DNA from 2 places in the Bacillus cereus group sp. RP37 genome. Region 2 is predicted to be linked to the other one. Evidence: riboswitches for the same ligand, from Rfam matches in the RefSeq annotation. Region 2 holds a riboswitch; the other holds the start of a gene.

Region 1 (5,714 bases), 660 kb from region 2:
GATACTTCCGTCTGCTCTGCTAATTTACGCACTTCATCTGCAACAACGACAAATCCATTTCCGGTTTCCTCAGCACGTGAAGCTTCAATAAAAGCATTTAAAGCTAGCGAATTGGTTTGATTTGAAATACCGGTAATTACTGTTACAATATCACTAATTTCTTTTGATCTTGTTTCCAAAGAATAAATAGTAGAAGATAAATCTTGTACTGCATTTTGTATTATGTTCATTTGATTAATCGTCTGTTCAATAACACCATTTCCTTTTACCGATTGATGCTCCATACCTTCAGACTCTTTCGCCATTTGTTTTGCAGCATTATTTATCTCTTCCATCTTATCTTCCATTTCATATACAATACCTAAATACTTTGGTCCTGAAGTTTCTTGTGACTGAGCGCCAGCTCTTAACTCAACCATAGAACTTACGATTCCTTGGACTGCCATGCTATTCTCTTTCGTACTCACTGACAATTCTTGTGAAGATGAGGAAACCTGTTCTGCTGTCTGCTTCACTTTATCTATAATTCCTTTAAACTTCTCGATGGTACTATTAAAATACGCATTAATAATACCTATATCATCTGGCCTTTCCTCTAATTTAATACTTAAATCACCTTCACCGACTTTGCGCAATCCTTCACGTAAATCTCGCAATGGAGCAAGTGCGTTACGTACAATTAAGAATTGAATAAAAGTTGCAATTAAAACAGAAATGCAAATAAACATTAAACCTTGTATAATGAACTTTTCCTTTGTACTAGGAACAATAGAGGCATCTACATCAGCTGCAACAAGTGCCACAATATTATCTTCTCCATCTTTAATTGGCTCTAATATCGTTACCCACGTTCCTAATGCGTCTTCATATACTTCTGTCATATTTGCTTTTTTCGTGCTCATTACTTTATCATATGCTTTCATCCAAAGATCTGGTTGTTTATAATATTCTCCCGGCCTTACTTCAACAACATTTGCTAACCCTGTAGACAAATCAACGATTAGTAATTCACCTTTTTCATTTTCTTTTGCTCCAACAATATAGGTTTGTCCAACACTATTCAACTCTTCCGTTGCTTCATCTAATTTCTCTGTTAACTTCTCTCTCTTTTCTCTTTGTGCCACTGGATCTTTTGTAACATCTCTCACTATTTCTTCGTCTAATTTATGTAATACCGTATCTCCTGTTTCAAAAGAATGCCTTTCAAATATAGACATCATGCTATTTTGAAACATGTTAAAACTTAACGCTCCCATAGTACCAACAAGCGTCAAAATAACTAACACAGTTAACAATACATTCTTTTGAAGAAATGATAGCTTGTGCCAATATTTTTTCATCAACATCACCTTTCTTAATTAACTTAATATAAAGGAAAACTATTAAAATATAAACCTTACCAGCAACTGATAACAGTTCTCATTTGTTTACAAATAAAAAAAAGACCAATGAAAAGAGCATTGGTCAAGACCAACCCTATCCGTCCGGTAACTGGCTAGCGTAGCCTTTCGGCCTTAGCTCCTGCAGTTTTGCGTCCTAATGTTTCCATCAGTTTGCCTTTCTCGCTGAACGAGTTGAACGATATGGGAGTTCTATGAGAATTAAATTATTCTCTACAAAAGATTACAACATAAAAATTAAAATGTCTACCTATTTAGAGATGCAAATGTAAAGTTTTAATGTATTATTTTTTCGAAATAATTTAACAAACTACGTGAATGTTACATTTCTTGTGTTATATAATAAAAAATGTATATAACACAAGGATTGTTTTGAGTATTTATTTTAATTTTCATTTAAATTAAATTATTCGAATATATCTTAACTAATGAATTTCGGAGGTAGTTTATCATGTTTTGGCTACAATTTCTTACGTTACTACTCTGCATTTTTATTGGCGCACGCCTAGGCGGAGTTGGTCTAGGAGTAATGGGTGGCGTTGGTATGGCAATACTTGTTTTCGTCTTCCACTTACAACCTACAGCTCCGCCTATTGATGTAATGCTTATGATTTTAGCAGTAATTACAGCTGCCGGTGCACTGCAAGCCGCTGGAGGAATGGACTACCTTGTTCATCTGGCTGAGAAAGCATTACGAAAAAATCCAAAGCGCATTACATTCTTTGCTCCAATTGTTACTTATTTATTTACACTCTGCGCAGGAACTGGTCACGTTGCTTATTCTGTACTTCCTGTTATCGCAGAAGTCTCTCGCGAATCTGGTATTAGACCGGAACGACCAATGTCAATTGCCGTAATCGCTTCCCAACAAGCAATTACAGCTAGTCCTATATCAGCTGCAACAGTTGCACTTTTAGCAATGCTAGCTGACTATAAAATCACTTTATTAGATATTTTAAAAGTAAGTATCCCTTCTACTTTCATCGCTTGTATGGTAGCTGCATTTGTTGCTAGCAAAATGGGGAAAGAATTAAATGAAGACCCTGAATACTTAAAACGATTAAAAGAAGGAATGATTCCTAAGATTGAAGAGAAAAAAGAATTTGTTGGTGTAAAAGGAGCTAAATTATCAGTTATCCTTTTCCTAGTAGGAACTTTTCTTGTCGTACTTCTCGGTTCATTTGAAGCACTTCGTCCAGGATGGATAGTTGATGGGAAGTTAGCCCGTCTTTCCATGCCAAACACAATTGAAATGGTTATGTTAACGATCGCAGCTCTTATTATTATTTTCTGTAAACCAAATGTAGAAAGCATCGTGTCTGGTAACGTCTTTAAAGCGGGGGCAACAGCAGTTGTTGCTATTTTCGGGATCGCTTGGATGGGAGATACTTTCTTTAACGGAAACTTAAATATGATTCAAGGATCAATTCAGCACCTAGTAACAAGTGCACCATGGCTATTTGCCATCGCATTATTCATTCTATCTATTTTACTATATAGTCAAGCAGCAACAGTACGCGCTTTAATGCCTCTTGGATTATCACTCGGTATTCCACCAGCACTACTAATCGCGATGTTCCCTGCAGTAAATGGATACTTCTTCATTCCAAACTATGGAACAATCGTTGCTGCCATTAACTTTGATCGCACTGGTACAACTGGCATTGGTAAATATGTTTTAAATCATAGCTTTATGATTCCAGGCCTAATCGCAACATTCACTTCTATCGGAATTGGAATGCTCTTAATTTCAATTATGTTTTAAAGAACAAGCACAAACCCAAAGTTTTAAAGGGTTTGTGCTTTTTTAATCAAACGTTTGTTTAAATATTTTTAACTGTCCATTCTGCCATTATGTTCTTTAATATTTGTGTGAAGTCCGCTGGGAAAAGATGACCCAAACCTTCTCTCACAATTAATTTACAGTTCACATTATATTTCTCGAACATCGACATTAATTGAAGCGTGTTTTCGTAAAACGGATCTTTATCTCCCGTAACAATATATCCTTCTACATTCGTTATATCATTTGATACGACTATACTTTCAATTGCCTCAACATCTCGAATAGCGGGTATAGCTGCAATAAATTTTTGAGTCTCTAACATATTCTTTAACGCTAACTCTATCGCTATATTCCCCCCTTGAGAAGCTCCCGCAAGGATGGTGTCTTCCAAGTCATATTTACCCATAAAATCATTAAAACTTTTCATAATATCTTTTATAGCTATATCATGATTATCCCAGCTATAAGAATTCATTCCATGTACTTGTGAGGATTGAGAAAAACCTAACATATACTCACGTAATATTTCTTCTCCATACCAATACGGTGCAAAATCATTTATGTTTGATCCTCTCCAATGTAAAGAAAATAGTCCTGTCTTCGCCTCTTCATTTCCATAAGTAAATAATTTCGGGTCGGCTGTTAGCTGCTGTTTCTTAAAGATTTCTTCACACTTTTTCACTATCATTTTAAAAGCTTCATTCTCTCGTAATTCCTTTAAATCTTCATCCTGCATAAGTGTATGTGGATTCCACCAAATCCCCTTTTCTAAAGCTTCATTTAAACTAACAATTGCTTCTTCATACTTCCCTTCTATCGAAAGTACACACGCTTCCCAAAAGCTAGTTTTATCCATCCTTTCAGGGAACTCTCTTTTCGCTTTATCTATGTATCTATAAATAACATCAAAGTCTCCTTGTTCGAATAAACGAAATAATTCATTTTGCAACTCTACAAACTGTTTACGTTTCAAACAATCATCTCCCTTTTTCTAAATATCAATATCAGAAAAAAATAAAAAGCTATGTAGCCTTTTAATACTACATAGCCTTCTTCTACAAACTGTTACTTACTTCCTCTACTAGCTTCTTCGTACTTTCATACGCAGATTCTGCTAAACTAATCGCGGAAATAACGGAAACACCGTCCGCACCTGCTTCTATAACTGAAGCTGTATTTTCAATTGTAATACCACCAATTCCGACGATCGGTATTGTAATTCCTTGCTCTCTAAAATGAGCTAAACATTTCGTTCCTTGCACAGCTTTCGTATCTTTTTTCGTACTCGTTGGGAAAATAGGGCCAACACCTAAATAATCAGCTCCGTTTTCAATTGCCCAACGTGCTTCTTCAATTGTATGTGTAGATACACCAACAATTTTATCCCCCATTTTTTCACGAACAGAAGTAATTCCTTCATCATCTTGTCCAACATGCACGCCATCTGCATCTAACTCGAGAGCTAGTTCCACATCATCATTTACGATGAATGGTACACCGTACTCCTTACAAATTGCTTGTAGTTCTTTTGCGAAACAAATGCGTTTCTCTCCCGTTAAAGCGCCTTCCCCCTTTTCACGAAATTGAAAAATTGTTATACCGCCTTCAAGTGCATCTCTCAATACTCGTAGTGGCTCCTTCGTACAATTGTTACTTCCCATAATAAAATATACTGATAATAACCTAGACATTTCAGCCTTTGTAATCCGCGACATCTAGTTCCCCTCCTTACTATATAATCTCAATCTTCCCATACTTCTCAATATCACCTGAAGTGGTATTCGCTAACTGATTTAAAAATTCAATTTGGAAACTACCCGGTCCCTTTTCCACTGTCTTGGCAGCTGCTAGTTCCGCAGCTACACCATAAAATGTTAATGCGGCTACCGCTGCCTTTACATAATCCTTTTCTATCGCTACAAATGCTCCTATTACAGAAGTTAGTAAACAACCAGTACCTGTAACTTTCGTTAAAATAGGGTGACCATTTTGAATAAGAATAGTTCGCTCTCCATCTGTAACAACATCTTCTTTTCCAGTAATTACCGCAACTGTATTCAATTCGTCTGCTGCCTGCTTTGCAATACTTACGACATTACCATTTCCAGCACCAGCGTCTACTCCTTTAATTTCCCATCTCTCATTAATAACATTCGCTATTTCAGCTGCATTTCCGCGAATAATCGCTAACTCGATTTCAGCTGGAATATGTCTCGCAACTTCTGTTCGATACGATGTTGCTCCTGCACCAACTGGATCAAACAGTACTGGTACATTGTTCACATTTGCTGATTTACCTGCAAGTAACATTGCTTCTACTTCTTCAGGGCGAAGTGTCCCCATATTTAATACTAACGCTCCAGCAATGCTAGCCATTTCTGCTACTTCTTCTTTTGCATACGCCATTACAGGCGATGCCCCTAACGCTAACAAACCGTTAGCTGTAAAATTTGTTACAACGACATTTGTAATATTATGAACGAGCGGATTAGATTCTCTCACCAAATCCACTACTTTACTAATTTCTT
Region 2 (11,707 bases):
AATAAGTGAGAATTAAGTGGAATGGCTCGTCTTTTGCAGAAGACGGGCTATTTTTTCATGTGAAAATAATGAATAATATATGGGGAAGGGAAAAAGTGAGGTGAATGAGAGTGAGCAAATTTTTAATTCCGTATTCATTTTCTATATTAAGTTTTTTTATTTCAGTAACGGCACTTGATTTATATGATAGGATAGAAAATTTTAATGAGGGGACGTCGCCGAACATAATTGGAAAGGTAATTCAATCTACTTCGCAAATGGGAGTCCTTACATTGTATTTCGGAGTACCTATTATTTTAGGTGGATGTCTTCTTGGTGAGCTATTGTTTAGAGGTATCATTTTACGATTTAAATTGAGCTATATTATATCTTTATTATTATATCTACTTTTAGCTTTTAGTATCGTTTTCGTAACGGTAGGGATTCCAACTACATATGAAGATTCTAATAATTTTTTCATGGGGATAACTGTGATTTGCGCTGTTACATTCTTTGTGAGTCGGAATATATGGGAGAAAAAGTTGATAATGGAGTGACAAAATGAAACATACATGTCCATGCTGCGGATATAAAACAATAGAAGAAGAACCACCACCAGGTACATATGAAATTTGTAATATATGTTATTGGGAAGATGATGAGGTTCAGTTTAACGATCATGACTTTGAAGGCGGAGCGAATGAAGTTTCGTTAAGGCAAGCACAGAAAAATTTCATTGTATTTGGTGCTTGCGAGGAATGTTTTGTTGGATCAGTTAGAAAGCCGACTAGTGAAGATGTGAAGGATGCTAGTTGGAAGCAAACTTGTTAAATAGCTTTAAAAAAATGTTATTACTCAATGTAACAAGAGTAATAACATTTTTTTATGCAACGATGAAAGGATTAACGCCGTCTTATAAGGTAAAAAGAAGGAAGTAAATTTCACTAATGGATATATTAGGAATAAACATAAAGTATAGATGTATAGTCAGCTTTGTGTATTTAATGTTATCATATTGAATGATATGGAAATTTTTAATAGAAGAAGTAACGAACAATTCAAAGGCAATGAAGCTTTTGTTGTATAAAGAAAATATTTATTATTACTCAGCGATATTAAAAATAAGATACGTATTTATATAAATTTAGTAGAAATGGGGTTTTAAAAAGGAATGAGTACAAGTATAACACGGCAAAAGATTTTAGAAGCTGCTTCTCAAATTGTGCAATGTAAAGGGGTTGCTAAATTAACCTTAGAAGCGGTAGCAAAAGAGGCGGGGATAAGTAAAGGTGGATTGTTGTATCACTTTTCAAACAAAGAGGCTTTAATAGAGGGCATGATACTCAAAGGGACCGAGGAGTATCAAGACGCTATTCACAATAAAGTAGCGGAAGACTTAGAGAAGAAAGGAAGGTGGGTACGTTCTTTTGTAGAGGAAAGATTAAGTAATGAGAGAAGAGTAGAAGAGCTGGGTAGTAGTATGATGGCAGCATTAATGCTAAAACCTGAATTACTTGAACCGTTACAACAATCATTTCAGCAACTGCAACATAAAATAGAAAATGATGAGATAGATTCAGTTTGTGCCACAATTATTAGATTAGCAGCAGATGGATTATGGTATTCGGAATATTTAGGGGTTGGAAGATTAAGCCCCGAATTAAGAGAAAAAGTAATTCAAGCTCTTATCTATAATTCATATAAATAGAATATACAAACTATATAATGTAAAATAATTCACCATTACTTATTTAATGTAGTGGTGAATTATTTTTTTTATTAGAAAAATAGAACAATTTTATAGAGTATTGAATTATAACCGTCCAGACGGTATAGTAATATTTGGTTTAAGAGGAAAATGAAACAAAAAAAGAATAAAAAATATTTTTAGCACACTATTCGAAAGGATAGGCCGCAAAGCTTAGAGTCTACGGTAATACATATTGGTTACTAAGATCGTCTGGTTGCACATTTTTGATGCAACCGGACGGTCTTTTTTTGTTATATAAATATAAAAAATAGGAGGGAATTATGCAAATGAAAAGTACTAAAAGGCATATTTCAATGGTTTCATTAGTTTTTCTAGTATTATTTTCAGTGCTAAATGTGTGGGCTCCAGTTATTCAAGCCGCTGTGATAAAAAATCCAGTGGACGAGATTAATATCTCCCGTACTGATGGTACAACGTCTGAACCATATCAAGCCTCAGATGGCATGAAAGTAGAAGTGAAGTGGTCAGCTAAAGAAAAAATAAAAAGTGGTGATCAATTCACAATTGATATGCCAAAAGAATTTAGAAAAGATCTTATGAATATGAGTTTTCCTTTAAAAGATGCTGAAGGAAAAACAGTTGGTACATGTGAGATGAAAAAGGGTCTATTGACATGTACTATGGGTGATTACGTAGAAGGAAAGAATAACATTAAAGGTTCTTTATTCGTAGAATTTTATTTTGGTCTAGAAGCATATGATGGTATTAAAAAAATCCCATTAGAATTTAACGTTGATGGTCAAATCGTAAATAAAGAAGTAAGTGTAAATAATACGACAGAGAGACCGAAGCCACAGCCCAATACAGATAATCTAATGAAATGGGGTTCTTATAATCAGGAAGATCCTTCAATTGCAGACTGGACGGTATATGTAAATGCAACTGGAACAGAAATGCAAGATCTTAAATTAACAGACACATTAGGACCTGGACATGAATTAATTACAGATAGCTTAGTATTAGAAGAGGCTGTGTTTGAAGATGGCTATGCAGCAACAAATATTAAGCCAGCAGATTTATCTAAAATTAAAATTAATGCAATGAAAACTGGATTTACAATTGAGTTTCCAGACAGTTCAAAAGGTTATATTTTAAGATATAAAACAAAGATTACTAATCCTGCTGCAAAGCCTCATAAAAATACTGTGAAATTAGAAGGTAAAAATATTGTAACTGAAGAAAAAGTTGGAGAAGTATTCGTAAGTGGTGGGGGAGGAACAGGTTCAGGTGACAATAATCCACCTAGCATTGAAAAAAATATAGTTGATGAGAAAGATAAACTTGTAGAGAATCAGCAGTTAACACAAATCGATCAAGCTATTCAATACCAAGTTGGTATACATATACCAAACGATCCTCCTAAATACACATCTATGGTAATTAGTGATGATTTAGAAGATGTTTTAGAAGTATTAGAGGCAAAAGTGTATGATCAAAATGGCCAAGATATTACTTCTAAAGGAACGTTAAATATAGATAAACAAAGAAGTGAAGTAACATTTACGTTTGGTGAGAATTTTGACTATAAGTCATATGAAGACCAGGTAATTAACTTGAATATTAAGGCGAAAATTAAAGCCAATGCAGATTTATCTTCATACGTAGATAAGAAGATTCCTAATAAAGCGGAATTACATTTTGATGATAAAACATTAACATCAAAAGAAGTAACTGTTACGCCGCCTGAAGCTCCAAAAGACGGTACAGTATCGATTCATAAAATAGATTCTGAGAATCCGAACAAGGGGTTAAAAGGTGCCGAATTTGAAGTTCGAAATAGTGCAAATGAAGTTGTTGCAAAACTGATAACGGACGAAAACGGCTTTTCAGTACCTCAAACTTTAGCTCCTGGGACGTATAAAATTTATGAAACAGTAGCGCCAGAAGGATATCAAAAATCAACAATTCCAGTAGAGGTTACACTTCAAGCTGGTGAAACAAAAGCCATTGAAGTCAAAAATACTTTGCAAAAGGGTCAAATTGAATTAAAGAAAATTGATTCGGAAAATGGTGAAAAACCATTAGCAAATGCAGAGTTTGATATAGTAAAAGACAGTGTAGTAGTTGAGCATATTGTTACAGATAAAGATGGTAAGGCAATCTCTAAACCGTTAGCGCCAGGGAAATATATGTTAAAAGAAACGAAAGCGCCTGAAGGATACCAATTAAAAGAAACAGAGTTCGAAGTAAATGTAACAGGGGACGGCATATTCCCAATAACAGTAAAAAATGCAATGACAGACAAAGGTAATGTAGAAATTACAAAGGTGGACAAAGAAAACGGTTCAGTATTAGCGGGTGTCGAATTTGAAGTTCAAGATGAGAAAGGTGAAGTAGTAAAAAAAGTAACGACGGATAAAGAAGGAATGGCAAACGTTTCAGATCTTTCAGTAGGAAAGTACAAATTAGTAGAGACGAAAAGCTTACCAGGTTACAAGAAACTAACAGAGCCAGTATCGTTTGAAATTACAAAAGGTATGACGAAAGTCCTATCATTGAAAGTAGAGAATGAACAGTTAGATAAAGGTTCAGTAGAAATTACAAAAGTAGATAAAGACAGCCAGAAAGCATTAAAAGGCGTAGTTTTCGAAGTACGAGATGAAAAAGATAAAGTAGTGAAAGAAGTAACAACAGATAAAGAAGGAAAAGCAAACGTTTCAGATCTTTCAGTAGGAAAGTACAAATTAGTAGAGGCGAAAAGCTTACCAGGTTATAAGAAACTAAAAGAACCAGTATCATTTGAAATTACAAAAGGTATGACGGAAGTCCTATCATTGAAAGTAGAGAATGAACAGTTAGATAAAGGTTCAGTAGAAATTACAAAAATAGATAAAGACAGCCAGAAAGCATTAAAAGGTGTAGTCTTCGAAGTACAAGATGAAAAAGATAAAGTAGTAAAAGAAGTAACAACAGATAAAGATGGAAAAGCAACAATTGCAGATTTATCAGTAGGAAAGTACAAATTAGTAGAAAAAGAAAGCTTACCAGGCTATAAGAAATTAACAGAGCCAGTATCGTTTGAAATTACAAAAGGCATGACCGAGATCTTATCATTAAAAATAGAAAATGAAATGGTAGATACGGGGAATGTAGAGATAACAAAGATAGACAAAGATAATAAAGCACCGCTAGCGGGAGTAACGTTCGTTGTCCAAGATGAAAAAGGTAACGAAGTTAAAAAAGTAACGACAGATAAAGAAGGAAAAGCAAATGTTGCAGATTTACCTGTAGGCAAGTATGAATTAGTAGAGATAGAAAGTTTACCAGGTTATAAAAAGCTAGAAAAACCAGTATCATTTGAAATTACAAAGGGCATGACCAAGATACTATCATTAAAAGTAGAAAATGAAATGATGGATACTGGAAATGTAGAGATAATAAAAATAGATAAAGATAGTAAAGCACCATTAAAAGATGTTGTATTTGAAGTACGTGATTCAAAAGGAAAAGTAGTAAGAAAAGTAACGACAGATAAAGAAGGAAAAGCAAACGTTTCAGAGTTATCTATTGGAAAGTATGAGTTGGTGGAAGTAGGAACACCAGCAGGATACAAACCACTTGAAAAGCCAATTTCATTCGAAATTGAAAAAGGCAGAGTAACAGCATTAAAGCTAACAGTCGAAAATGAATTAGTAGATACAGGAAATGTAGAAATTAAAAAAGTAGACAAAGAAAATAAAGATGCTTTAGCTGATGCAGTATTTGATGTTCAAGATGAAGCAGGACAAGTAGTCGCTAAAATAACGACAGATAAAAAAGGACAAGCACAAGTCACTAATTTATCAGTTGGCACATACAAGCTAGTAGAAGTGAAAGCACCAAAAGGATATAAGCAATTAGTAGATCCGATTACTTTCCAAATTGAAAAAGGTATGACAAAATCTCTTGCTTTAACAGTAGAAAATGAAATGTTAGATAAGGGTAACGTAGAAATTACAAAAGTAGATAAAGACAGTCAAAAAGCATTAGCAGGCGTAGTCTTCGAAGTACAAGATGAGCAAGGAAAAGTAGTAACGACAGTAACAACAGATAAAGAAGGAAAAGCAACAATTGCAGATTTATCTGTAGGAAAATACAAATTAGTAGAGAAAGAAAGCTTACCAGGTTACAAACAATTAACAGAACCAGTATCGTTTGAAATCAAAAAAGGTATGACGAAAGTTTTATCACTAAAAGTAGAGAACGAACTGTTAGATAAAGGAACAGTAGAGATTACAAAAGTGGATAAAGAAAGTGGCGCAGTATTAGCGGGCGTAACATTCGAAGTGCAAGATGAAAAGGATAAAGTAGTAACAAAAGTAACGACAGATAAAGAAGGAAAAGCAAACGTTTCAGATTTATCAGTAGGGAAATATAAGCTAGTAGAGGTAGAGAGCTTACCAGGATATAAAAAACTAGCGAAATCAGTATCGTTTGAAATTACAAAAGGTATGACAGAAATTTTATCACTAAAAGTAGAGAACGAATTAGTAGATAAAGGTTCAGTAGAAATTATAAAAGTAGACAAAGAAAGTGGCGCGTTATTAGAAGGCGTAACATTCGAAGTGCAAGATGAAAAAGGAAAAGTAGTAACGAAAGTAAAAACAGATAAAGAAGGAAAAGCGAAAATTTCAGATCTATCTGTAGGAAGTTACAAACTAGTAGAAGTAGAGAATTTACCAGGCTACAAAAAATTAACAGAGCCAGTATCATTCGAAATTAAAAAAGGTATGACAAAAGTCTTATCATTGAAAGTAGAGAATGAACAGTTAGACAAAGGCTCAGTAGAAATTACAAAAGTAGATAAAGATAGTCAAAAAGCATTAGCAGGCGTAGTCTTCGAAGTACAAGATGAGCAAGGCAAAGTAGTAACCGAAATAACGACAGATAAAGAAGGAAAAGTGAAAGTCTCAGACTTATCTGTAGGAAAATACAAATTAGTAGAGAAAGAAAGCTTACCAGGTTACAAACAATTAACAGAACCAATATCGTTTGAAATCAAAAAAGGTATGACAGAAGTTCTATCATTAAAAATAGAAAATGAAATGGTAGATACGGGAAATGTAGAAATCACAAAAATAGATAAAGATAATAAGGCACCATTAGCAGGTGTAGTCTTTGAAGTTCAAGACGAAAAAGGCAAAGTAGTAACGAAAGTAACGACAGATAAAGCTGGAAAAGCAACAGTTGCAGATTTATCAGTAGGAAAGTACAAGCTAGTAGAAGTAGAGAGCTTACCAGGTTACAAAAAGTTAACAGAACCAGTATCATTCGAAATCAAAAAAGGTATGACAAAATCTCTAGCGTTCACTGTAGAAAATGAAATGGTAGATACGGGGAATGTAGAAATCACAAAAATGGATGCTGAAAGTAAGAATGTATTATCAGGGGCAGTGTTTGAAGTTCATGACGAAAAAGGAAAAGTAGTAACGAAAGTAACAACAGATAAAGAAGGAAAAGCGAAAGTCTCAGACTTATCTGTAGGTCACTACACACTTGTAGAAGTAGAAGCACCAAAAGGTTATGAAAAATTAACTCATCCAATTCCATTTGAAATTACAAAGGGAATGATAAGTTCAGTTCAATTAGAAGTATTAAACAAATTGACTTCTTTAGCACCACCAGGCCCAGGGAAACCAGAAACAACGGATCCAGAAAAGCCTGAAACACCAAATCCAGAAAAACCGGAAACAACGGATCCAGAGAAGCCTGGGACACCAAATCCAGAAAAACCGGAAACAACGGATCCAGAGAAGCCTGGAACAACGAATCCAGAAAAACCGGAAACAACGGATCCAGAGAAGCCTGGAACACCAAATCTAGAAAAACCGGAAACAACGAAGCCAGAGAAGCCTGGAACACCAAATCCAGAAAAACCTGAAAAAGAATTACCGAAGACAGGAAAGAAAATGCCTGTGGAACCATATATGGGAGCATTTCTTGTAATGATGAGTTTTGGATTACTCGTATTAGGTAGAAAACAGCAGAGATAATAAAAGAGAAAAGGTATCCTTCAAGTATTGAAGTGCACCCCAATTGTTAGACACGGTCTAACAATTGGAGGTGCATTTTTTATTTTATTTGGCATAAAAAAAGCATCTAGCACAAGAACTCGATACCAATAAAAACAAAAAGGAAGACAAAGTGCGTCCTATTTTCTTAATGTGGTTATATCAAAAAAGTTAGCTATATATTTAATGTGAAAGTACAAGGTTAAAGGTCTTCGTAATATTTGGGTGAAAAAAGAGTTATCTATGTAATTAATTTGAGTACTTTAGAAAAGAGGTCTATTTCCTAAAGTATTCAAAGGATGATAGTCCAATAGCAGGTGGAGATGAAACTCGTTTTGGCACTGTATTAGCGCCTTAAAATGTAGATTGGGGAAAATAATGTAAAAAAACTATTGTATATTCAAAAACCTTATGTTACATTTGTGTTACAGAAGAGTTACAAATCGTAACTTATATTACGGTTTGTTTTCTTTTGTCTTTCGGTATGTTACGAATTAGAGTTCGTATCCAATCAACTGAGAATATATAAAATTGAAAAAGAGTTTTTCTATGTGTATAAGAGTGTGTGTAGTAAAGAGCCTGGTGAGAGCTTTACGCACATTATTAAAATTCCTTTCTGTCTTAAAAGAAGAAAACCAACTACCAACTATTTAGGAGTTTTAAATAATGATAGTAAATGAAATGTACTTCCTTTCCCACACACAATGTAGTACATATTTACTTTCAGTCTAATTACTACACAGACTTTTATACATATGACGTTATTGTTTTAGGAATACATAGGGGGAGAAACATTGAGGAAGTTATTAACGGTAATTGGGATTACATTTTTAATGTTAGCAGGATGTAGTAATGGAGATTTTGAAAAAGAAATAGATGCAGGGAAGACCGCGTTAACGAATAAAGAATATAAGAATGCTTTATCATCATTTGAACGAGCGCTGGATGAGAAAAAAGACGATTCAGATGCAATAGTGCTTGCAGAACAAACGAAAATCATGATGGAAGCAGTAAAGTTAAAAGAAGAAACAAAGATAGAAGAATCAATTCAGTCATTTGAAAAAGTAGAGAACATGAAGGATGGAAATACTACGCTTATAAAGCAGGCCAAGGAAGAACGAACAGCATTACTAGCCATTTTAGAACAAAAAAAGAAGTATAGCGAGCAACTGACGAAAAGTGAAGAGTTAATAAATAAGAAAAATTATGGAGAAGCGAAAGAGACATTAAATAAGCTAGTTTCAGAAACAAAAAATAACAAGAACCTTGAAGAGTATAATAAAAAAGCAGTAGGATTAGTTACGAAAATTAGTGAAGAAGAAAAAACTACAAAGAGTGAAACAGCAGCAAAGGCACAAAAAACTGATGCAGGAACGAACCAAAAGGTAGCAACAGAAAAGACTCAAAAAACAGAGGCAGAAAAAAATCAAAAGGTAGCGACAGAGAGTGATAAAAAGGTAGAAGCAGACAAGACTCAAAAAGTAGCGACAGAAAATAATAAAAAAGTAGAAGCAGACAAGACTCAAAAAGTGGCGACAGAAAATAATAAAAAGGTAGAAACAGGAAAGACTCAAGATACATTTACTTTTGAGAAAGCTAAAGCATATATTAAAAATGAATATAAAGAAGACTATGATTACACACTAGAGAACACGCAAGTAGAGAATGGAAAGAAATATTATCAAATTAGAGTGCGTACGACATATAAAATAGAAGGCGCAGCTGGACCAGGATTTACTGGCGTATTCAAAGTATTCGAAGATGGTACAATTATTGAAATGCACTAAATTGATGAAAAAGGTATCCTCAAAGTATATGAGGGTACCTTTTTTCCATAAAAAAAGCATCTAGCAAAAGTACTAGATGCAAATAAAAACACAAGGGAAGACAAAATTCTTCCCTTTTCCCGTAAGTAATTATATCAAAAAATTTATAAAAAACTAGCTTTATTTTTAATATAATTGATGTGTGAAGCTATGAAAGTATAAGATTACACTATTTTTGTAGTGTTTTATTGAAAAAAGGAGCTGCGTATATGATTAATTTTAAACCAGAAAATTTGAACCAACTATTAAAAGTGATGTTAATTAGTGCGAATCAGTCTTATGATGCGATTAAAGAGTATGAATGTACGGGAGAAGCAGTCGTATTCCGTGTAGACTTCGAGTATATTGACGTTTCTCTAATGATTGTAGATATGTTAGGAAGATCAGCTTCTCAATTTACCATTTTGCCATATGCCCGCCCTAATACGAATGAAATAGATTACATTCAGTTTCAAGTGTATTCGATTAATGAAGGGAATTTTAAAGAAATGATCGATATGATGTAAAAACTATAATTTTACAAATATGTATATACCAACTAATATATAATTAATAAATTTATATAATTGGAGTGATGAGATGCAGCCGTTAGAAAGAGAGATTCATGCTAATATGCTGAAAGTGTGGCGAATTCACGCTTTAATTGGGGCGGCGGTTATACTAGCAGTCGTAATTGCATATTTCTTTTTTATGATCAATTTTAATTGGTGGGGTTGGTTGTTTGGCTTGTTAGTAACAGGGGCTATTATATTTATCCCACTTGATTATTTTGTGTTTCCAAATTTACGTCAACGCTATTATAGTTACAGATTAAATGAAGATGAGATTGAGATTCAAAAGGGAATGTTCGTTGTAAAACGCGTGCTCATTCCGATGATTCGCGTGCAGCACGTAACGATTGAACAAGGACCGATTATGAGAAACTATAATTTAGCAGAATTACATATTTCAACAGCAGCAATTTCTCATAGTATTCCAGGCTTAACGAAAGAAGAAGCAGAACAGCTGAAAAGACAAATTGGAGAGCTTGCGAAAGTGAGTGATGAGGATGTATAAGAGGCAACATCCGATTACGATATTATTAGGTATTCGAATTGCGACTTTGTTGCCTTTTATTCTTCTTGTTTTATTTCGGTCAGATGGTCAAGTAAAACCTTGGTATATCTTTCATCTTGTTCTCTTGGCCTTATTATTTATTATGGCTATTTTCTCAGCTATAAAATGGTATTTCAAAGTGTACTGGGTTGAAAACAATATTTTACATATTAAACACGGCGTTTTTGTAAAGAAGGAAAGTTACTTAAATAAAGAACGTGTGCAAAATATTAGTACGTCTTCTAACCTTATTTATCAAGTGCTTGGACTGACGAAATTAAATATAGAAGTAGCGGGCGGCGGGACTGAGCCAGAAGTGATGTTGGCGGGTATTAGAGAAGAGGAAGCGAAGGAACTCATTGCCTTATTACATAAAGAAAGAAGTATTGTGAGTGAAGAGGTGCCTGAGGAAGAAGGAAGTAAGACGGTTTATCAGTTAACAGCGAAAGAAATTTTAGCAGCATCTATTACATCTGGTAGATTCGGGTTAGTATTTTCTGGACTTCTTCTTATTTACTCAGAGTTTAATCAATTTCTACCAGAATGGCTTATTAATAAAGTGGAAGCGTATGTGATGGATAACGGTGTATATGAATTAATCGTTATGGCTGCGATTTTAATGGCGATTTCGTGGGTCGTTTCAACAGGTGGCTATGCGTTAAAATATGCGAACTTTAAAATTGAGCGAAAAGGAAATGAAATTCGCATCGTGCAAGGGTTGTTTGATAAGAAAGAGTTTGTGTTAAAATTACACCGCATTCAAGCGATTACGGTGAAAGAGGGAATTCTCCGTCAGCCTTTCGGTTATTGCTCTGTTGAAGTAGAAGTCATTCAAAGTATAGAATCGGCTGGAAATGAAGTGATGTTACATCCTTTTATGAAAAAGAAAGATGTCCAGCAGCTACTTACGTATTTGCAGTTGCCGTATGAAATGGAAGAGGAAATCGTTCACTTACCGAAGGATGCATTGCGCCGTTACGTAATAATGGGCTGGATTACAAGTACGGTGCTTGCACTGCCGATCATCGGTGCGAGTATATATTTTA

Evidence for each region. A riboswitch is a leader RNA that binds a small molecule or an ion and turns the genes downstream of it on or off. The one in region 2 is predicted to bind cyclic di-GMP.
Region 1: another riboswitch for cyclic di-GMP. It lies ahead of QCI44_RS26155 (methyl-accepting chemotaxis protein); the one in region 2 lies ahead of QCI44_RS22720 (SpaA isopeptide-forming pilin-related protein).

What each region holds. Positions count from the first base shown of each region.
Region 1 is NZ_JARVHP010000001.1:4,967,316-4,973,029, forward strand. Features, by position in the region: gene QCI44_RS26155 (methyl-accepting chemotaxis protein) at 1-1,340, opposite strand, end outside; cyclic di-GMP riboswitch class I at 1,484-1,568, opposite strand; gene QCI44_RS26160 (anaerobic C4-dicarboxylate transporter family protein) at 1,852-3,165, shown strand; gene QCI44_RS26165 (alpha/beta hydrolase) at 3,224-4,159, opposite strand; gene thiE (thiamine phosphate synthase) at 4,242-4,901, opposite strand; gene thiM (hydroxyethylthiazole kinase) at 4,918-5,714, opposite strand, start outside.
Region 2 is NZ_JARVHP010000001.1:4,300,095-4,311,801, reverse strand. Features, by position in the region: gene QCI44_RS22740 (PH domain-containing protein) at 1-16, shown strand, start outside; gene QCI44_RS22735 (hypothetical protein) at 111-536, shown strand; gene QCI44_RS22730 (CPCC family cysteine-rich protein) at 541-810, shown strand; gene QCI44_RS22725 (TetR/AcrR family transcriptional regulator) at 1,151-1,687, shown strand; cyclic di-GMP riboswitch class I at 1,859-1,951, shown strand; gene QCI44_RS22720 (SpaA isopeptide-forming pilin-related protein) at 2,011-7,722, shown strand; gene QCI44_RS22715 (hypothetical protein) at 8,535-9,527, shown strand; gene QCI44_RS22710 (protoporphyrinogen oxidase) at 9,776-10,072, shown strand; gene QCI44_RS22705 (PH domain-containing protein) at 10,146-10,622, shown strand; gene QCI44_RS22700 (PH domain-containing protein) at 10,615-11,707, shown strand, end outside.